4 regions of the Bradyrhizobium sp. P3_C3 genome follow, and region 2 is predicted to be linked to each of the others. Evidence: predicted binding sites of a transcription regulator. Region 2 holds the regulator's gene; each other region holds the start of a gene.
The links. Region 2 encodes PhoB, which activates phosphate uptake and scavenging genes when phosphate is short. Its sites were predicted from a motif close to TGTCATNNANCTGTCAT; they were not measured.
Positions count from the first base shown of each region.

Region 1: phnF (phosphonate metabolism transcriptional regulator PhnF) is a predicted target of PhoB. The motif match lies at 2,907-2,923, and genes of this name have one in related genera.
Region 3: AC1DW2_RS17970 (acetoacetate decarboxylase) is a predicted target of PhoB. The motif match lies at 1,945-1,961, and genes of this name have one in related genera.
Region 4: ugpB (sn-glycerol-3-phosphate ABC transporter substrate-binding protein UgpB) is a predicted target of PhoB. The motif match lies at 3,523-3,539, and genes of this name have one in related genera.

Region 1 covers NZ_JBFUGY010000026.1:15,652-21,001, reverse strand. Annotated here, with positions in the region: gene AC1DW2_RS26395 (alpha-D-ribose 1-methylphosphonate 5-phosphate C-P-lyase PhnJ) at 1-656, opposite strand, end outside; gene AC1DW2_RS26390 (carbon-phosphorus lyase complex subunit) at 653-1,756, opposite strand; gene phnH (phosphonate C-P lyase system protein PhnH) at 1,761-2,369, opposite strand; gene phnG (phosphonate C-P lyase system protein PhnG) at 2,374-2,838, opposite strand; gene phnF (phosphonate metabolism transcriptional regulator PhnF) at 2,958-3,689, shown strand; gene phnE (phosphonate ABC transporter, permease protein PhnE) at 3,855-4,703, opposite strand; gene phnE (phosphonate ABC transporter, permease protein PhnE) at 4,700-5,350, opposite strand, start outside.
Region 2 covers NZ_JBFUGY010000034.1:43,323-48,672, reverse strand. Annotated here, with positions in the region: gene AC1DW2_RS31425 (aspartate aminotransferase family protein) at 1-369, opposite strand, end outside; gene AC1DW2_RS31420 (GcrA family cell cycle regulator) at 826-1,338, shown strand; gene phoB (phosphate regulon transcriptional regulator PhoB) at 1,575-2,282, opposite strand; gene phoU (phosphate signaling complex protein PhoU) at 2,298-3,014, opposite strand; gene pstB (phosphate ABC transporter ATP-binding protein PstB) at 3,026-3,847, opposite strand; gene pstA (phosphate ABC transporter permease PstA) at 3,844-4,689, opposite strand; gene pstC (phosphate ABC transporter permease subunit PstC) at 4,691-5,350, opposite strand, start outside.
Region 3 covers NZ_JBFUGY010000014.1:3,230-8,579, reverse strand. Annotated here, with positions in the region: gene AC1DW2_RS17980 (type 1 glutamine amidotransferase domain-containing protein) at 1-266, opposite strand, end outside; gene AC1DW2_RS17975 (patatin-like phospholipase family protein) at 730-1,905, opposite strand; gene AC1DW2_RS17970 (acetoacetate decarboxylase) at 2,127-2,909, shown strand; gene AC1DW2_RS17965 (transporter) at 3,023-4,039, shown strand; gene AC1DW2_RS17960 (carbohydrate porin) at 4,061-5,350, shown strand, end outside.
Region 4 covers NZ_JBFUGY010000010.1:93,216-98,565, forward strand. Annotated here, with positions in the region: gene AC1DW2_RS13845 (sn-glycerol-3-phosphate import ATP-binding protein UgpC) at 1-355, opposite strand, end outside; gene ugpE (sn-glycerol-3-phosphate ABC transporter permease UgpE) at 376-1,224, opposite strand; gene ugpA (sn-glycerol-3-phosphate ABC transporter permease UgpA) at 1,224-2,105, opposite strand; gene ugpB (sn-glycerol-3-phosphate ABC transporter substrate-binding protein UgpB) at 2,153-3,469, opposite strand; gene AC1DW2_RS13865 (CaiB/BaiF CoA transferase family protein) at 3,690-4,892, opposite strand; gene AC1DW2_RS13870 (organic hydroperoxide resistance protein) at 5,077-5,350, opposite strand, start outside.

The sequences.
Region 1 (5,350 bases), on a different contig from region 2:
GTATAGGGCGGGATCGCATAGATGCGCTTCTCGCGGCCGGCGCCGAACAATTGCAGCGCCGGGCAATTGTCCATCTTGGGATTGTCGAATTTCGGCGTCGGTGACGGATCCATCACGTAGCGCGCGTTCACCTTCACCGGATAGGCGTAGGCGGTGGCGATGTGGCCAAAGCGGGCGATGTCCTCGTACAGCTTCACATGCATCAGGCCGTATTCGGCCAGCGCATGCATGCGCCGCGTCTCGGTCTCGCGCGGTTCGAGGAAACGCAACGGCTCCGGGATCGGCACCTGATAGACCAGCACCTGGTTTGCGTGCAGCGACGTCTCCGGGATGCGGTGACGGGTCTGGATCACGGTTGCATCTTCAGTCGCCGTGGTCGTGGCGACGCCCGCGGTCTTGGCGAAGAATTTGCGGATCGAGATCGCATTCGTCGTGTCGTCGGAACCCTGGTCGATCACCTTCAGCACATCCTGGGGCCCAAGGATCGCAGCGGTGACCTGCACGCCGCCGGTTCCCCAGCCATAGGGCATCGGCATCTCGCGGCTGGCGAACGGCACCTGATAACCCGGAATAGCGATCGCCTTGAGGATCGCGCGGCGGATCATCCGCTTGGTCTGCTCGTCGAGATAGGCGAAATTGTAGGCGGGCGCGTTCATTCCGCGGCCTCCTTCATGGCGTCGGGCGCATTGGCCTCGGCAAATTCCTTGCGCAGCTTGCGCAGGAGCCCGAGCTCGGACTGGAAGTCGACATAGTGCGGCAGCTTCAGATGCTCGACGAAGCCGGTCGCCTGGACGTTGTCCGAATGCGACATCACGAATTCTTCATCTTGCGCCGGGGCCACGGCCTCTTCGCCGAGCTCGCGGGCACGCAGCGCCCGGTCGACCAGCGCCATCGACATGGTCTTGCGCTCGCTCTGGCCGAAGGCGAGACCATAGCCGCGGGTGAAGCACGGCGCTTCCGTCGCCGAGCCCTTGAACTGGTTGACCATCTGGCACTCGGTGAGCTCGATGGAGCCGAGCGGCACCGCGAAGCCGACGTCCTCCGCGAAAAATTCGACCTCGACCTCGCCGAAGCGGATCTCGCCGACGAAGGGATGGTTGCGGCCGTAACCGCGCTGGGTGGAATAACCCATGGCCAGCAGAAAGCCTTCGTCACCGCGCGCGAGGTTTTGCAGGCGCAGGTCGCGATCGGCCGGGAAGTTCAGAGGTTCGCGCGTGAGATCGCCGACGCTGGCGCCGTCTTCGGCCCGCGGCGAGGATTCGATCAGCCCGTCGCGGCCCAGGATATCGGTCACACGCGGCGTGGGCGCCGTCGACGCTTCGGCCGTCGCCGGCACTTCAGGCACAAAGCCCTGGCCAAGCGAGGGATCGAGCAGACGATGCGTGTAGTCGAAGGTCGGCCCGAGGATCTGGCCGCCGGGAATGTCCTTGAAGGTCGCCGACACCCGCCGCTGCACCCGCATCGCGCCGGTCTCGACCGGCTCGCTCGCGCCGAAGCGCGGCAGGGTGGCGCGGAAGGCGCGGACCAGGAAGATCGCCTCGATCAGGTCTCCGCGCGCCTGCTTGATGGCGAGCGCCGCGAGCTCACGGTCGTAGAGCGAGCCTTCGCTCATGACGCGGTCCACCGCGAGCCCAAGCTGCTCCGAGATCTGGTCGAGCGTGACTTCGGAAACGCTCTGGTCGCCACGCCGCGCATTTGCGAGCAGGCGATGGGCGTTCTCGATGGCGCGCTCGCCGCCCTTGACTGCGACATACATGCGACTAGCTTCCCTTATTCACGACACGGGTGGTGCGCGGGATCGCAACCACGGCATCATCGGCGACCAGCACCAAATCGATGCCGCGCGGAAACAGCGCCTCGTTGAACTGCAGCCGTTCGAACAGGTCGAAAGGCCTGATCGAGGCCTGAAGCGTCGCGACACCGTCGATGCCGGGGCCACGCAGTTCGAAACTGCGCCCCGAATTCAGGCTCTCGACCTGAAGGATCACCGTGGTCGAACGATCCGGATACTCATTCGTGCCCAGCGCGAAGCGCTCGAGCGACGGCAGCGCCGCGCCGTCGCTGATCAGCGCGAAACTCGCGATCGAAGAGTCCTGCACCACCGGCGCGCCGGTGTGGAACTTGAGCCATTTCACCACGTCCGACCTCTCCGCCATCCGGGCATCGAGCCAGAGCGGCGTGTCGTGATCGAACAGCGTTAGCGCGATCGCGGCAGTGCCGCGCATCGTTGGCTCGGGCGCTCCCGCCATCGGCACGATGCGCTGGACCGAGCCCGGCCGCGCCATCGCGTCCATGACGGAACGAAAGGTCGATTGCGCCGACAACACCTTGTCGACGAAACCCGGCGGTAGTTCCGCAATCGTGGTCATGGCCTCACCCCTCACCGCGCACCATGGTGTAGAAATCAACCTTCGTCGCGGCGGTCTCGGCGGCCGCCTGCTTGCGCTGGATCATAAGCTGCTCGCGCAACGGCGCGATAACGTCACGCTCCACCGCCTCGCCGAAATCACTGGACTGCGCCAGTGCGTCGCACAGCGCGATCAGCCGCGCCTTTTCGCCATCGCGCCCCAGCGTGTAGCCGAAGCCGACCTCGCCGCTCGCGAGCCGGACCGCTGCGCGAGACACCGTGGCTTCACCGAGATTGAACGGCGCGCCGTCGCCGCCGACCCGGCCGCGCAGCATGACGAGACCGTTTTCCGGCGCGCGTAGCTCCTGATGCGCCGGCAGGGCGAGAGCGCGGAGGCGAGCGGCGATCTCGCCCGCCTCCGCGTGCGCCAGCACGGCCATCGCGGCCTTGCGCTGGACTTGCTGGTTATTGTGCTGGGTCACCAAATCCACCGAGCTTTTGACAGAACTTGCCGAATCCAAGTTGTCTATGATAATAGACAACTTGATACGGAAGCGCCATGACTGTTTCGTGACAAACGTGTGATTTCTGAAGTAGGCTTCTCGGCGACATGAGCATGCAGGACACAGCCTCTTCGGGCGTCGCGCTGTGGCGCCTCGTTGCCGACGGCATCGAGCGCGGCATCGCCGACGGCCGCTTTGCAGCCGGCGACAAGCTGCCGGGCGAGATGGAGATCGCCGAAACCTATCGGGTGAACCGCCACACCGTGCGGCGCGCGCTGGCMGCGCTTGCCGAGCGCGGCATCGTGCGCGCCGAACGCGGCAGCGGAACCTATGTCGAGGCGCAGCGCCTTGCTTATCCCTTGCGCTCGCGCACCCGCTTCTCCGAGATCGTCGGCGCGGATGGCCGCGAACCGCATGGCCGGCTGATCGAAGCGTCCGGCGACGTCGCAACCCGCGAACTCGCGCGCGAACTGGGATTGAGGGCCGGTGCACCGCTGGTGCGAATCGAGGCGATCCGCCTCGCCGACCGCACGCCGATCTGCGTCTCCACCACCTGGCTGTCAGCGGAATTGTTCCCGGGCGCGGGCGAGGTGTTCGCCGCGACGCGCTCGATGACGAAACTGCTCGAGCATTACGGCGTCCGCGACTACAGCCGCGGCGCGACCCGGATCACCGCCGGCATCGTGGACGCGACCGACGCCGCGCGGCTCGATCTGCCGCTGGGACGGCCGATCCTGGTGGTCGACGCGACCGACCACGATCTCGCCGGCAAGCCGCTGGTGACGAAGCATTCGCGGTTCGCGGCGGAGCGGGTGGAGTTTCTGGTGGAGAACGGGTGAGCGGCGCTCTCTTCCCCTCTCCCCTTGTGGGAGAGGGTGGCTCGTCGCGAAGCGACGAGACGGGTGAGGGGTATGTCTCTGCAAACACCGATCTGAGTTCGAGGAGGCAGCCCCCTCATCCGGCGCTTCGCGCCACCTTCTCCCACAAGGGGAGAAGGAAGAAAGCTACGCCACCGCCCTGCGCCCAATGATCGCAAAGCGCAGCTTGCTCGAGATGAAATCGATCGCGGCGACGGCGACCAGAATCATCAGGATCAGGAACGACACCCGCTGCCATTCCAGCACGCGGATCTGCTCGGCGAGCTGGAGGCCGATGCCGCCGGCGCCGACGATGCCGATGATGGTGGCCGAGCGCGTGTTGGATTCGATGAAATAGAGCACCTGGCCGGCGATCACGGGCAGCACCTGCGGCAGCAGGCCGAAGCGGATCTCGTGCAAAGCGCTGCCGCCGGAGGCGCGGACGCCCTCGACCTGCTTCTGGTCGGCACCCTCGATCGCCTCCGAGAACAGTTTTCCGAACGCGCCGAAATCCGACACCGCGATCGCAAGCACACCGGCGAACGGGCCGAGCCCGACGACGTTAATCCACACCAGCGCCCAGATCAGGGTGTCGACGCCGCGGATCGAATCCAGGAAACGGCGGACCGGAAAACGCAAAATCTGCGAAGGTATGACGTTGCGCGCGGCCAGCAGGCTGACCGGAAGCGCTAACAGCGCGGCGAGCGTCGTGCCGAGCAGGGCGATCGACAGCGTCTCGCCCAGCGCCTTCAGATAGACCGGCAGCGAGGAACCAGGATCGGGCGGGATCATCATCAGGCTGATCCAGCCGAGCTGGCTCAGCCCTGCAAAGAATCGCGACGGCGAGAAGTCGAGATCGACGAGGCCGTAGACCAGAATCGCAAACGCCGCGACGATCATCGCCGGCATCGCGAGCCGCGCCGAGGCGGGGCGGTCGAACACATCGGGGTAGCGTGCGCGAAGCTCTCGCGTGTCGACCTCCTGCGGTCTCGTCACGTCCGCGCCTCCTTGCCGAACAGACGGCCGCGCAGCCAGCCCGTGCTGATGTCGATGATGAAGACCGTGATGATGATGGTGAGTAGGATGGCACTGACGTCGGAGTAATAGAACTTGCGGATGGCGACGACGAGCTCCTGGCCGATGCCGCCGGCACCGACGAAGCCCATGACCGAGGCCTCGCGGACGTTGATCTCGAAGCGCAGCAGCGCATAGCTAGCATAGCCCGCGGTCACCTGCGGCACCACGGCGAAGCGCATGCAGGAGAGCCAGCTCGCGCCGGTCGAGCGGATGCCTTCAACCGGCTTCATGTCGGCATTCTCAACGATCTCGGAGAACAACTTGCCGAGCGCGCCGGTGGAGTGGATCGCGATCGCGAGCACGCCGGCCATCGGCCCGAGGCCGAAGGCGATCACGAAGATCAGCGCGAAGACGATGCCCGGCACGGTGCGGGCGAATTCGAGCAGGCGGCGCACCACGAAGCGCAGCCAGGGCGACGGTGAGGTGTTCTCAGCCGCGAAGAAATTCAAGGCGAAGGCCAAGGTCGCGCCGATCAGCGTGCCGACGTAGGAGATCAGCAGCGTCTCGCCCAGCATCTTCAGCCATTTGCGCCAGCCCCACAGCCACTCGCCGGCATCGGTCCAGAC
Region 2 (5,350 bases):
ACGTTCCGGATGACCCTTGGAGAAGTGATGATGGCGGACCAGCTTGATCACACCTTCCAGCGCTTCGGCGCCGGAATTGCAGAAGAACACGAAGTCCGCGAAGCTTTCGTTGCACAGACGCGCGGCGAGCTTCTCGCCGTCCGGGCTCTGGAACAGGTTCGACATGTGCCAGAGTTTGGTGGCCTGCTCTTGCAACGCCTTGACCAACGCAGGATGAGCATGGCCGAGCGCATTCACCGCCACACCCGAGGTGAAATCGAGATAGCGATCGCCATTGGTCGCAATCAGCCAGCAGCCTTCACCGCGCTCGAAACCGAGGTCGGACCTGGCGAAAACGGGGAGCAAATGCGGCGCTGCGCTGTTAGTCATGACGATCACTTGAATGTTGCGGACGGTGTGAGCGTGCATTGCGCAACGCACCATTGACCGGCCCGGAAAACGAAACGTGCCGCCTTTTAAGGGCGGCACGCCTGACTATCTTATGCCTGGTGAAACCGGTGTCAATGCCGCCCGGAAAGCCTCGCGAAACGCAGAATCCGTAGTCTTGCGGTGGCGATTTTGCGTATTTCCGCCACGGAACATGTGGAAGCGAGTCGGCGGACTCTTGCGCGTGAGTCACGCCATATTGTAGCGTTTGGCTTGTCAGATACGACATCTCGTGCAGCAGTTCTGATCCTCTAAGTCCTCATGTACCGGCGTAAGCGTTCGGGCGCATCTGGTGCGCCCGGCGAGCCTTAAGGGATTCTGGCGGCACGGGTTTTTCGAAGCTTAGGCATTCGCCGTGCGGCCGCCAGGATGGCAGGCGCCGACGAAGGAAAGGGTGCAATGACCGTTTTGACCTGGTCGGATGATCGCGTCGAGCAGCTGAAAAAGCTCTGGGAGGCCGGACTTTCGGCCAGCCAGATCGCCGCTGAACTCGGCAATGTGACCCGCAATGCCGTGATTGGCAAAGTGCACCGGCTCGGCCTGTCGGGCCGCGCCAAGAGCCCTTCGTCGGCAGCGCCGCGGCCGCGCAAGGCGCGCCCCGCCCAGCACATGATGCGGGTGACACGCCCGATCGCGCGCGGCAACACCGCGCTGGCGCAGGCCTTCGAAGTCGAGGTCGAGGCCGAACCGGTCACCTACGACAACGTCGTGCCGATGAGCCAGCGGCTGTCGCTGCTGGAGCTGAACGAGGCCACCTGCCACTGGCCGGTCGGCGATCCCTCGAGCCCGGATTTCTTCTTCTGCGGCGGCAAGGCGCTCTCCGGCCTGCCCTACTGCGCCCAGCACTCGCGCGTGGCGTATCAGCCCGCGGCCGATCGCCGGCGCGCACCGGCGAAGCCGGGTCCGCGCTGAAGTCGTTCTGAGCTCAGAAAGGAGCCGTCACACGATGGCGGCTCAACAAATCCGATGTCGTTCCGGACAAGCGCGCCTCAAGCGCGCGCAGATCCGGGACCCTTAACCACCGCAAGATGTGGCTACGGGGACTCGGAGTTACCTTTTGGCACAATAATCACTCGCGGTGGGTGTCCCGGACCCGCGCTTACGCTTGTCCGGGACGACACCGAGAGTGTGGCCGCAGCTCACCGAGCTTACGCCTGCTCCGCCTTCGCAAAGCGATCATCCAGTGCGTAGCCCGCGCCGCGGACGGTGCGGATCGGGTCCTGCTCGCGGCCGAGATTGAGCAGCTTGCGCAGGCGGCCGATATGGACGTCGACGGTGCGCTCGTCGATGTAGATGTCACGGCCCCAGACGCTGTCGAGCAGCTGCTCGCGCGAGAACACGCGGCCGGGATGCTCCAGGAAGAACTCCAGCAGGCGATATTCGGTCGGGCCGAGATCGATCGGCCGACCCGAACGCGCCACGCGACGCTTGTCGCGGTCGAGCTCGATGTCGCCATAGGCGAGCACGGTGGCGAGCCGCTCGGGGCTGGCGCGCCTGAGCAGGCCCTTCACGCGTGCCAGCAGCTCCGGCACCGAGAACGGCTTGACGATGTAGTCGTCGGCGCCGGTCGCAAGGCCCCGCACCCGCTCGCTCTCCTCGCCGCGCGCGGTGAGCATGATGATCGGGAGCTGCTTGGTCTCGGGCCGGGTGCGCAGCCGCCGGCACAGCTCGATGCCGGAGAGGCCCGGCAGCATCCAGTCGAGCACGATCAAATCGGGGATGTGCTCCTTGAGGCGGGTGTCGGCATCGTCGCCGCGCATCACCGTCTCGACGTCATAGCCGTCGCCTTCGAGGTTGTAGCGGAGAAGCTCGGTGAGAGCTTCCTCGTCCTCAACCACCATAATGCGTGCGCCCATGGTGTTCGTCGCTCCTTAAGTGTTCGGGACCGTCGTGGCGAAGGTCGTCATGTCGCCCTTCGGCCGCTTGTCGGTGATCGCCTGGCCCTCGATCATGTAGAACACGGTCTCGGCGATGTTGGTGGCGTGGTCACCGATGCGCTCGATGTTCTTGGCGCAGAACATCAGATGGATGCAGAACGAGATGTTGCGCGGATCCTCCATCATGTAGGTGAGGAGCTCGCGGAACAGCGAGGTGCAGATGGCGTCGACTTCCTCGTCGCCCTTCCACACCGCCATCGCCGCCGGCAGATCGTGCGCGGCATAGGCATCCAGCACCGACTTGACCTGTTGCTGCACGAGGTCGGTCATGTGCTCCAGACCGCGGAACAGCTTGAGCGGATGGAAATCCGTCTCCAGCGCCGCGACGCGCTTGCCCATGTTCTTGGCGAGGTCGCCGATCCGCTCGAGATCGGTCGCGACGCGCATGGCGCCGACGATCTCGCGCAGATCCACCGCCATCGGCTGGCGGCGCGCGATGGTGAGAACGGCGCGCTCCTCGATCTTCTTCTGAAGCGCGTCGAGCTCGGCGTCGATGGTGACGACGCGCTGGCCGAGCGCGACGTCGCGGCGGATCAGCGCGTCGACGGAATCGACGATCATGCGCTCGGCGATGCCGCCCATCTCAGCGACCAGGCGCGTGAGCTCCTGGAGGTCGGTGTCGAAGGCCTTTGCGGTATGTTCAGAACCCATGTTCCGTCTCCTCAGCCGAACCGGCCGGTGATGTAATCCTGCGTGCGCCGGTCGGTCGGCGACGTGAAGATCTTGCTGGTGTCGTCGAACTCGATCAGCTCGCCGAGATACATGAAGGCGGTCTTGTCGGAGACGCGCGCCGCCTGCTGCATGTTGTGGGTGACGATCGCGATCGTGTAGTTCTCGGATAGCTCCTGGATCAGCTCCTCGACCTTGGCGGTCGAGATCGGGTCGAGCGCCGAACAGGGTTCGTCGAACAAGATCACCTCGGGCCGCACCGCGACCGTGCGGGCGATGCAGAGGCGCTGCTGCTGGCCGCCGGAGAGCGACAGGCCGGAGGCGTTGAGCTTGTCCTTGACCTCGTTCCACAGCGCGCCGCCGCGCAGCGCCTTCTCGACGCGGTCGTCCATCTCGGACTTCGAGATCTTCTCGTAAAGGCGGATGCCGAAGGCGATGTTCTCGTAGATCGTCATCGGGAACGGCGTCGGCTTCTGGAACACCATGCCGACGCGGGCGCGCAACAAATTGAGGTCCAGCTTGGGGTCGAGGACGTTGGTCTGGTCGAGCATGAGCTGACCGGTGACGCGCTGGCCCGGATAGAGGTCGTACATCCGATTGAAGATGCGCAGCAGGGTGGACTTGCCGCAGCCAGACGGGCCGATGAACGCCGTGACGCGGTTGGTGCCGAGCGCCAGATTGATGTTCTTCAGCGCGTGGTGCTCGCCGTAATAGAAATTGAGGTTGCGCACCGTCACCTTGGCCGGAGCTTCGGGCAGCACCGGCGCCTGGGGCAAACCACCGGCCGCGCTCATCGATACGGAAAGATCACTCATTTTGCGGTCCTCTCGGCGCTCAGAATGCGCGCGCCAATATTCAGGGCAAGAACGGTCAGGGTGATGAGCAGCGCGCCGCTCCAGGCGAGCTGCTTCCAGTAGGCGTAGGGGCTCTGCACGAAATTGTTGATGGTGACCGGCAGGTTCGCCATCGTCTTGTTCAGACCCAGGCTGAAGAACTGGTTCGACAGCGCGGTGAAGAGCAGCGGCGCGGTCTCGCCGGCGACGCGGGCGGTGGCCAGCATCACGCCGGTGATGAGGCCCGAGCGCGCCGCGCGATAGGCGATGCGCTTGATCACCAGCGAGCGCGGCAGGCCGAGCGCCGAGGCCGCCTCACGCAGTGCGTTCGGCACCAGCAGCAGCATGTCCTCGGTCGTGCGCAGCACCACCGGGATGACGATCACCGCAAGCGCGAGGCAGCCGGCAATCGCCGAGAAGCCGCGCATCGGCACCACCACCGCACCATAGATGAACAGGCCGATGATGATCGAGGGCGCCGACAGGAGGATGTCGTTGATGAAGCGGATCACCGAGGTCAGGCGGTCGTTGCGGCCGTACTCGGCGAGATAGGTGCCGGCGAACAGACCGAGCGGCGCGCCGATGCCGACGCCGAGCACGGTCATGATGATCGAACCCACGATGGCGTTGCGCAGGCCGCCCTCGGTCGAGCCCGGAGGCGGCGTGTCCGCAACGAAGAGCTCCAGGTTCAGGCCGGCAATGCCGTTGTAGAGCAGCGTTATCAGGATCAGCGCGAGCCATGTGACGCCGAAGGCAGCGGCAGCCAGGCAGAGCACACGGATGACGATGTCCATGCGGCGGCGGCGTGCGTAGATCGGGTTCATGTTACTTCCCCGCCTTCTTTTCAAGACGCATCAGCATCAACCGTGCAGCCGCGAGCACGAAGAATGTCAGCACGAACAGCAGCAGGCCGAGCAGGATCAGGCCGGACTGGTGCAGGCCGTCGCTCTCGGCGAACTCCGATGCGATCGCCGCCGAGATCGTGGTGCCCGGGGCGAAGATCGACGACGAGATGCGGAACGAGTTGCCGATGATGAAGGTCACCGCCATGGTCTCGCCGAGCGCGCGGCCGAGCGCCAGCATGACACCGCCGATGACGCCGACGCGGGTGTAGGGGATCACCACGCTGCGCACGACTTCCCAGGTGGTGCAGCCGACGCCGTAGGCGGCTTCCTTGAGCACCGGCGGCACCGTCTTGAACACGTCGACCGAGATCGAGGTGATGAAGGGCAGCACCATGATGGCGAGGATCAGCGCCGCGTTGAACAGGCTGAGATAGGACGGCGGGCCTGCGAAGATCGCGCCCAGCACGGGGATGCCGTCGAAGATCTTGATCATGAAAGGCTGGAACGTGTTGGCCAGGAACGGGCCGAGCACGAAGAAGCCCCACATGCCGTAGATGATCGAGGGAATGCCGGCGAGCAGCTCGATCGCCATGCCGATCGGGCGGCGCGCCCATTGCGGGCAGAGCTCAGTCAGAAAGAT
Region 3 (5,350 bases), on a different contig from region 2:
ATCGACGGGTCCTTGTCGAAGAAATCGCGTCCCCGCCGGTAGGCCTTCTCGTCGCCGCCGAAATGGGCCGCATGATCGGAGGCCGGATCGATGTACGGTTGCTTGCCGTTCGGCGTCGCCAGCACCACCTCGTAGCCGGCATCGATCACGGCCATTGCCGGCACGACGGTTTCATTGAGGTATTGGCCGGTCGGTCCGGTGCCGCCACCCCGGATTTCGATACGGGTGGCATTGGAGCCGACAACGAGAACTTTTCCTTTGGACATGCGATCTCCTCCGATTTGCTTGATCGTTTTGCGGTTAGAACTTCATAACAATCCGGCCGACGCGAACGGCAACCTGCCGCGACGACCGTTCTGGCGTTTCAAGCAACGACCGGAGCAGATCGGGCGGAGCACGCCGCTTCGCTACGCAAGCTCGCCCCGAAGGCTCCTGCGGAGGGAAAAATCTGTCGCTGTCGAAGAAGTAAGCGGCTTCGCTGATGGCGCGCAAGCCAGCCTCCCAACGTCATTCCGCGCGCAATTTAGGGGATGCGGCGCAGTCTGACCATGTGGCGCGATCGGCCTGGAGCGGATGCATCGTGCGATTTTGGAATGATGCCATCATGCTCCTGTTTTGCCCGACGAGTCAAACCGTCTTCGGAAAACGTAAGTTGTTGATCCGCAATGCCTCGTCTACTGTGCATGGGGTTGTTTTCGCAGTTTTGTTTGGAGCAGCGCGCGCGGCGCTTTACGCGCTCTCCGTCTCCCGGTGCACGTCGTGCACCACGAGGCCCATGCCTTCGTCCGGCATCTTGATCCAGTCGCGGCGCTTCAGCGTGCGCTTGGTGTCCTCGTAGCCGCTCGTCCAGTGCTCGCGCATCGAGGTGCCCGAGAACTCATGGTCCTTGGCGTCGCCCTCATAGGCCTTCTGCTGGTAGATCAGGTGCAGGATCGCGATCTCCGGCATGCGGCGCAGGCTCGACTTGAGCTGGCGATCCTCGTCGGAGAGTTGCTCGTCCGGGACTTTCGCCAGCGCCTTGTAGAGCAGAACCTTGAGATTGTGCGTGCGGCGGTAGACGTCGGTGTTGTGGCGCGTGCGCGAGGAATACATGATGTCCTTGTGGCGGGCCATCACGTCCTGGATCGAGCGCGGCAGCACGCCCCGAGCGCTGAACAGGTCGACTTGGAACACCAGCGAATTGAGCGCATCCTCCTGGTCCAGCAGATGCTGGAGCGGCGTGTTGGAGACGATGCCGCCGTCCCAGAAATGATCGGTGCCGATCCGAACCATCGGCAGCGCCGGGGGCAGGGCGCCGGAGGCCATGATGTGCTCCGGCTCGATCTCGTCATGGGAATTGTCGAAATAGATGAAGTTGCCCGAGAGCACGTTGACCGCGCCGACTGCGAAACGAACCTTCTTCTCGTTGATGAGGTCGAAGTCGACGAGCTCCAGCAGGCTCTCCTTCAGCGGCATCGTGTCGTAATAGCTGGTGGCGGTGCGCGCGCCGACCGGGCTGAACCAGGGATTGACCTGGTGCGGGGTGAAGAAGCCGGGCTGGCCCATCGCCGACGTCATCCACGCACTGGTGAGATTGCGCCACTGGCGGAAGATGTCGCCGTCGGGCGTGTAATGCCAGATCTTGCGATTGGTGATGCGCTCCCAGAAGATGCGCAGCGCTTCCAGCCGCTTCTCCGGCTTGTTGCCGGCGATGATGGCGGAATTGATCGCACCGATTGAAACACCGCAGACCCAGTCGGGCTCGATGCCGGCCTCGTGCAGGGCCTGGTAGACGCCGGCCTGGTAGGCGCCGAGCGCGCCGCCACCTTGCAGCACCAGCGCGACGCGGTCGCAGCGTTCGGGGCGCCAGCCCCGTGCGGGAGGCTGATGCGTCTGATGAGCCGGTTGCGACGTGCGGGCGTCCATGGGTGCCTCCTAGCGTGGACCAAACGATTGCGTCCGGCAGTGACGGCGTGATGACAATTGCAGCGCCGATGCATCGTCCGCATGCAGGTCCGACCGCAGCGGGAATGGCGGGAGGTCGTGCGCCTGACGGAAATCCTTCACATCGCAGTCAATGACGGCGGCTAGCAATTTGCGGTCTAGGCCTGACGCCGCCGGGCGGGCATCACACACAGGAGATCAGGATGCGCAGGGAAGACGTGCTGAGACTTCCGTCCATGCCAGCGGCGGGGCCGAGCTATCCGGCCGGGCCCTATCGCTTCGTCAACCGCGAATTCCTCGTCATCACCTACGAGACCGATCCGGAGCTGATCCGCGCCGGTCTGCCTGAGCCGCTGGAGCCGATCGACCAGCCGATCGTGCACTACGAATGGATCAAGATGCCGGACTCCTCAGGCTTCGGCAGCTACACCGAATCCGGCCTCGTCATCCCCGCGCGCCTCAACGGCGAGGAGGTCAATTTCGTCTCGCAGATGTATCTGGATGATGATCCGCCGATCGCGGCGGGTCGCGAGATCTGGGGCTTTCCCAAGAAATATGCCCATCCGAAACTCGAGATCGTCAAGGACACGCTGACGGGCACGCTGGAATATGCCGGTCAGCTCGTCGCCATGGGCACGATGGGCTACAAGCACGAGAGCATGGCCGGCAACGGCGATCGCACCCGTGCGACGCTGTCGAAGACGCAGATCAATCTGAAGATGATCCCGGGCGTCGACGGCCGTCTCGAAGTCTGTCAGCTCGTCGCGATCAACCTCATCGACATCGTGCCGAAGGGCTCCTGGATGGGGCCCGGCCGGCTGCATCTGGTGCCGCATGTCAACGCGCCGGTTGCGGATTTCCCGGTTCGCCGCTGCCTGGGCGCGCACCACTACATCGCCGATCTCACGCTGCCGTTCGGCCGCGTCGTGCACGACTACGTCAAGGAGGCCGAGGCGATGGCCGCGACGGGGCTGGCCGCGGAGTAGGGCGGCCATCATCAAACTGTAACAAAGCCGTAATTGAGTACCCGTGAGAGGTCCGGAAGATGCCGTCAGCCATCTTCCGGAAACGGGGCATTTGTTGACGGTTGGGGTTGGCCATGGCTGAGCCGGCGAAGCTTGTCAGCGCGATATCGGATTCTGTGCCCGCCATTCCCGGCCTGGTCTGGGCGTTCCGGCTGCACGGCGACGGCAGTGCCGAGGCGCTGCCGATCGACCAGCCGATCGAGTTCAGCCATGACGGCCGGCTCTGGCTGCATTTCAACCTGACCGATGCGCGCGCACGGCCCTGGATCGCGGCGTCACAGCTGCCGCCGCTCGCGCGCGACCTCCTGCTGTCCAACGACACTTTCCAGCAACTTCACGTCATCGACCACTGCGTCTACGGCGTCTTCTCCGATCTCGTGCGCGACATCGACAGCGCGACGGAAGAGACCGCGTTCCTGCGTTTCGCCATGACCGAGCATCTTCTCGTCAGCGGCCGGCATCAGGCGCTGTGCTCGGCCGATGCGACGCGCCGCGTGCTCGAAGGCGGCTATCGCGTCGACAACGTCGCCCATCTCCTGGAAAAGATCGTCGACGAGGTCGCTGACACGCTGGACCGGATGGCGGACAAGCTCGGCCAGGAGATCGACGACATCGAGGAACGGATTTTGGCCGACRACGCCAAGCCGGAGATGCGCCGCAATCTCGGCCGGCTGCGCCGGACCTGCGTCAGGTTGCATCGCCAGCTCACCGGCCTGCGCGTGCTGTTCCACCGCCTCGATCAGAAGAACACCGATCATCTCGCGCCGGCCTTGCGCATTCACGCCGGCAAACTGGCGCAGCGGCTGGACGGGCTCGATCACGACATCGTCGAGCTCCGCGAACGCAGCCGCCTGCTCGAGGAGGAGCTGCGCTTCAAGAACGAGGAGGAGAGCAACCACCACCTCCACACGCTCTCCATCGTGACCTCGCTGCTGCTGCCGCCGACCCTGATCACCGGCATCTTCGGCATGAACACCAAGGGCCTGCCGCTCACCGACGTCGAGAGCGGATTTCTCTGGGCGGCGCTCCTGATGGCCTCGTCGGTCGGCGCGGCCTATCTGTTCATGCGGCGCACGGGTATCTTCAGGTAGCGTACGCAGCCGGTATCAGCCGTGATCGGGACGTCCCACAGATTTCCGCTGCGAAATGCGGCCGCGATTGCGCTGGCCTCGACAATGGCGAGCACCAGCGCCTTCGCCGGCGCCAAGGACGAAAGCGCGGCCGAATGGCTGGCGCCGAAATGGTTCAACGAATGGCATGACGGGCTCGCCAACAAGGGCCTGAATTTCGGCGCCGCCTATATCGCCGACAACATCGCCAACGTCTCCGGCGGCGTGAAGCGTGGTGCCATCCATTTCGGCCGCCTCGATCTCTCGGTCGATGCCGATCTCGACAAGCTCGTCGGGTGGACCGGCGGCCGCTTCTACGCCAATGCGTTCGTGATCTACGGGCAGGGGCTCTCCCGCAACTACGTGATGAACCTCGCCACCATCAGCGAGATCGAGGCGCTACCGGACCAGCGGCTCTACAACGCCTATTTCGAGCAGAGCTTCTTCGGCGACCGCCTGAACATCAGGGCCGGCCAGCAGGCCGCCGACGTCGAGTTCTTCGACAGCCAGACCGACGACCTCTTCATCAACGGCACCTTCGGCTGGCCCGCGATCAAGGCGAGCAATCTTCCCGCCGGCGGCCCGGCACCGCCGATCGCGGTGCCCGGCATCCGCATCAAGGCGGCGCTGACCGAGAACATCACCGTGTTCGGTGCGGTGTTCAACGGCGATCCGTCAGGCCCGGGCGAGGCGGATCCGCAGCTGCGCGACCATCATGGCCTGGCGTTCCGCGTCAACGATCCGCCGTGGGTGATTGGGCAGGTCCGCTTCAACTACGACATCGATATCGGCGGCCGGCCGCTCGCCGGCAATTTCACGCCGGGCGCCTGGAAGCATTACGGCTCGTTCGACAGCCAGCGTTTTACGGCCGAGGGGCTCTCGATCGCCGATCCCGGCGGAAGCGGTGTACCTGCAAGACTTCGCGGCAATTACGGTATCTTCGCCGTCATCGAGCAGGTGCTCTATCGCCCGCCGGAGGTGAAAGACAACAGCACGTCAGCCTCGATCCCGGGCGTCACCGCGTTCGGCCGCATTGCCTACAGCCCGCCGGACCGCAATCTGATCGACCTTTATGTGGACGGCGGCATCGGCTTCGTCGGCTTCACGCCAAGCCGTCCGCTCGATCGCTTCGGCGTGGCCATGGCCTATATGCGGATTTCGAACACTGCGCGCAATCTTGACATTGATACGCAGGCCTTCACCGGCATCCAGAGCCCGGTGCGCAGCAACGAGACGCTGATCGAGATGATCTACGAGGCGCATATCAAGCCGGGCTGGCTGATCGCGCCTTAC
Region 4 (5,350 bases), on a different contig from region 2:
CGGCCTCGTCGACGCGGGTCTTGACCTCGGCCTCCTTCATGCCGCGGTTGCGCAGGCCGTAGGCCATGTTGTTGAAGACGCTCATATGCGGATAGAGCGCGTAGTTCTGGAACACCATCGCGATGTCGCGATCGGCGGGCTCGATCTGGTTGACCACGCGGCCGCCGATGTCGATCTCGCCGCCGGTGACGGTCTCGAGACCTGCGACCATGCGCAGCAATGTGGATTTGCCACAGCCGGAGGGACCGACCAGCACGCAGAACTGACCGTCGCCGACATCGACGTTGACGCCCTTGATGGCCTCGAAGCCGCCGGGATAGGTCTTGCGGACGTTGCGCAGGGTGACGTTAGCCATGAAAACTCATTTCCAAAAACCTACTTCTCGGTCTCGACCAGGCCGCGCACGAACAATTTCTGCATGGCGACGACGACGAACACCGGCGGCAGCATGGCGAGCACGGCGGTGGCCATCACGATCGGCCATTCGGTCAGCGCGTCGGTGGTGGTGATCATCTTGCGGATGCCGACCTGGATGGTCTGCATGTCGTCACGCGTGGTGATCAGCAGCGGCCAGAGATATTGATTCCAGCCGAGGATGAAGAGGATCACGAACAGCGCCGCCATGTTGGTGCGCGACAGCGGCAGCAGCGTGTCCCAGAAGAAGCGCAAGGGGCCGGCGCCGTCGATGCGCGAGGCCTCCAGCAGCTCGTCCGGCACGGTCATGAAGAACTGGCGGAACAGCAGCGTCGCGGTGGCCGACGCGATCAGCGGCAGCGCGAGGCCCGCATAGCTGTCGAGCATGTGCAAATCGGCGACGATCTTGTAGGTCGGATAGATGCGCACCTCGACCGGCAGCATCAACGTGATGAAGATGATCCAGAAGATCGCCATCCGGAACGGAAAGCGGAAATACACGATCGCATAGGCCGAGATGATCGAGATCGCGATCTTGCCGATCGCGATTGCCAGCGCCATCACCAGCGAGTTCAGCATCATGTTGCCGACGGGCTCGCGGGTCGAGCCGCTCGTGCCGACGAAGATGGTCTTGTAGTAGACCTCGAAGAAATGGCCGCCCGGCAGCAGCGACATCTGCCCGTTCGCGATCAGGGCGTTGTCCTGGGTCGAGGCGACGATCGCGATGTAGACCGGGAATGCGACGATCGCGATCCCGATCCAGAGAATCGCGTGGGCGACGTAGCGCCGAAAGCCCTCTTCTTCGACCATCAGTAGGTCACCTTGCGTTCGACGAAGCGGAACTGGATTCCCGTCAGCACGATCACCATGACCATCAGGATCACCGATTGCGCTGCCGAGCTGCCGAGATTGCCGCCGAGCAGGCCGTCGGAATAGACCTTGTAGACCAGCGTGACCGTCGATGTGCCGGGACCGCCGCGGGTCATGGTGTCGATGATGCCGAAGGTGTCGAAGAAGGCGTAGACGATGTTGACGACCAGCAGGAAGAAGATCGTGGGCGACAGCAGCGGGAAGGTCACGGTCCAGAACCGCCGCATCGGACGGGCGCCGTCGATCGCGGCGGCCTCGAACACGCTTCGGGGGATCGCTTGCAGGCCGGCGAGGAAGAACAGGAAATTATAGGAGATCTGCTTCCACGCCGCGGCGAGGATGATCAGCCCAGCCGCCTGGTTGCCGTCGAGCAGCGGATTCCAGTCGACGCCCAGGTTGCGCAGATAGCGCGACAGCACGCCGAGCGAGGGATGCAGCATGAAGATCCAGAGCACGCCGACGACGGGTGGCGCCACCGCATAGGGCCAGATCAGCAGCGTGCGGTAGAGCATTGAGCCGCGCAGCGGCTTGTCCGCCATCACGGCGAGCAAGAGCGCGAAGGACAGCGACGAGACGGCGATGGCGAACGAAAAGACGAACGTACGGACAACCGCCTCGAAATAGGCCGGGTCCTTGAACAGGTCCTGATAATTCTCGAACCAGACGAAGCTTGTCGACAGACCGAAGGCGTCCTGGAGCAGGAAGGATTGGATCACCGCCTGCGCGGCCGGCCAGTAGAAAAAAATCAAGACGATCGCGAGCTGGGGCGCAACCAGCGCGTAGGGCAATAGTTTTGCTTGGAAAATGGCTTGCTTTTGCATGATGTCAGGTGAGCGGCAGGCCGGCTTGCGGCCTGCCGCTCATCGCCTCACTTGACGGCGGTTTTTTCGAACTGCCGCAGCATCGTGTTGCCGCGCTCGACGGCGGCGTCGAGCGCCTGCTTGGCGGTTTTCTTGCCGGCCAGCGCCTGCTCGATCTCTTCCGACCAGACGTCACGCAGCTGAACCATGTTGCCCAGGCGCAGACCGCGCGAATTGTCGGTCGGCTCCTTGTTGGTCAGCTCGATCAGCGGGGTCTCGAGATAGGGCTGATCCTTGTAGAAGCCTTCTTCCTTCGCCTTGGCGTAGGCCGCCTTGGTGATCGGCAGATAGCCCGAGGCCTTGTGGATGTAGACCTGGCGATCGGTGTCCGAGAGGAAGGTCAGGAACTTCGCCACGCCCTTGTATTCGTCGGCCGACTTGCCGCCCATCACCCAGAGCGAAGCGCCGCCGATGATCGAGTTCTGCGGAGCGCCCTTGACGTCCGGATAGTATGGCATCGGCACGGCGGTGAAGTTGAACTTGGCCTGCGCCTTGACGTTGCCGAAGAACGCCGACGAGGTCAGGTAGATCGGGCATTCGCCGGAGGTGAAGCGGCCTTCGCCGGTGTTGGTGCGGCCGGCATAGTCGTAAGTCTTGGTCTTCTGCAGCTCGACCAGGGTTTCGAGATGCTTGACCTGAAGCGGGCCGTTGAACTCCAGCACGGTGTCGAAGCCGTCGAGGCCGTTGGCCTTGCTGGCGAGCGGCACGTTGTGCCAGGCGGAGAGCTGCTCAAGATTGACCCAGGTGACCCAGGAGCCCGAGAAGCCGCAGGTGTCATGACCCGCAGCCTTCAGCTTCTTGGCGGCCTCGAACGTTTCCGGCCAGGTCTTGGGGATCTCGACATTCGCCTTCTTGAGCTCGTCGAGGTTGACCCACATGACGGTCGACGACGAGTTGAACGGGAACGACAGCATCTCGCCCTTCGAGGTCGAGTAGTAGCCGGTGATGGCGGGCAGGTAGATCTTGGGGTCGAACTTCTCGCCGGCCTCGGCCATCAGCTTGTAGACGGGTTTTACGGCGCCGGTCGCGGCCATCATGGTCGCGGTGCCGACTTCGAACACCTGCATGATGTGCGGGGCGTTGCCGGCGCGGAACGCCGCGATGCCGGCGTTCATCGTATCGGGATAGTTGCCCTTGTAGGTCGGGATCACCTTGTAGTCGGTCTGCGAGGCGTTGAAGTCGGTGGCGAGCTTGACGATGACGTCGTTGTTGGCGCCGGTCATCGCGTGCCACCACTGGATTTCGGTCACGGCCAAGGCCGGCGATGCGCCCATGCCGATCGTGATCGCAACTGCGGCAGCCGCCCCAAAGTGTCGAAGAGCCATCAAGTAAACCTCCCTTGGCCGTCAAAAAGAAGCGCTTGCGCTAGCAGCGCCATATGACGTTCACATGACTGTGTAAGCGGGAGAAACGAAAGCAGCAAGCGCGGCCAAAAGGGAAGCCGTCAAATAGGCGAATGCCGAGCGCGCAGCTTCCTCCGTTCGCGGTGCACATGCGTGCCCGCGCCGCAGTGCGGCATTTGCTCGGGTGAGGCGGCGAGGGCGTTTAGCGCTTGCGCTCGGGGCCGCAGACCGTGCCCTTTTCGACCATCGCGTCGATCTCCGATTTGGAGTAGCCGAACTCGCCCAGCACCTCCTGGGAGTGCTGGCTGAATTTCGGCGGCAGGCGGCGCAGGCTCGGCTTGCTGCGATCGAGCCGGATCGGCGAGGCCACGCCCTTGTACCAGTCCTTCTCGATGACATCGCCGCGGGCGATCGTGTGCGGGTTGGTCAAGGCCTGGTCGATCTTCTGCACGGGACCTGCGGGCAGGCCGGCGGCGAGCAGACGATTGCACAGCGGCTCGGCCTCGTGCTGGCTGAACACGGCGGCGAGCTCGGCCCGCAGCGCCTCGCGATTGGCGATGCGGTCCTTGTTGCGGGCAAAGCGCGGATCGGTGCCGAGCTCGGGCTTGCCGATTTCCTTGGCGAGCTTGCGGAAGGTGCCGTCATTGCCGACGCCGATGAAGATATCGTCGGTCCTGGTCGGGAAGATCGCGTAAGGCACGAGGTTGGGATGCTCGTTGCCGGTGAGCGACGGCGGCTTGCCGTGCATGAAATAATTCGCGGTGTGCGGATGCATGATGGCAAGGCCGGTCTCGTACAGCGTCGTCTCCAGGAACTGGCCCTGGCCCGAGCGCTGCCGCTCCGACAGCGCCATCAGGATGCCGATCGCCGCATAAAGGCCGGTGGTGATGTCGACCAGCGGCACGCCGATCCGCATCGGTCCGCTCTCGGGCGAACCGGTCGCCGCGATCATGCCGGTCATCGCCTGGATGATGGCGTCATAGCCGGGATTGCCGCCGCGCGGACCGTCGGCGCCGAAGCCGCAGATCCGGCAATGCACCAGGCGCGGGAATTTCTTGCTGAGCACATCGTTGCCGATGCCCCATTTCTCCAGCGTGCCCGGCTTGAAATTCTCGATCAGGACGTCGGCGGTCTCGAGCATCTTCAGCAGCACGACACGGCCGCCCTCGGAGGCGAGGTCGAGGCCGATCGAGCGCTTGTTTCGGTTGATGCCGATGAAATAGGCCGCGTCTTCGTCGTGGAACGGAGGGCCCCAGTCGCGCACCTCGTCGCCGGCGGGCGGCTCGACCTTGATCACGTCGGCGCCGTGGTCGGCGAGGATCTGGGTGCAGTAGGGACCGCCGAGCACGCGCGTGAGATCGATGACGCGCAGTCCGCTCATTGCGCCCAAAACGGCTTCAGTCATGCCTTCGCTTCCCCTGTGTCGATCATTGATCACAGGCCTAGCGAGGTTTTTTTGCGCCAGCAATGGCTTGGTGCGTAGGGGCGTATGCGGTGCCGCCGTGCAATCCCGCGGCGTGGCAAAACAACAAAACTAGAGGAAGCGGCCGGCCCGAGGGGGATCTCGGGCCAGCCAATCCGCCGTTTGATCAGACGACCGTCAGGCGAACGTCGACATTGCCGCGCGTGGCATTGGAGTAGGGGCACACCTGGTGGGCCTTCTCGATCAGCGCCTCGGCTTCCGCGCGGGCGAGGCCCGGCAGCGAGACAGCCAGATCGATGTCGAGACCGAAGCCGCCGGCCGCGCGCGGGCCGATGCCGACGGTGGAGGTGACCGAGGCGTCAGCCGGAACCTTCGGGCCGCCCTGCGAGGCCACGAACTTCATCGCGCCGATGAAGCAGGCGGCATAGCCGGCCGCAAAC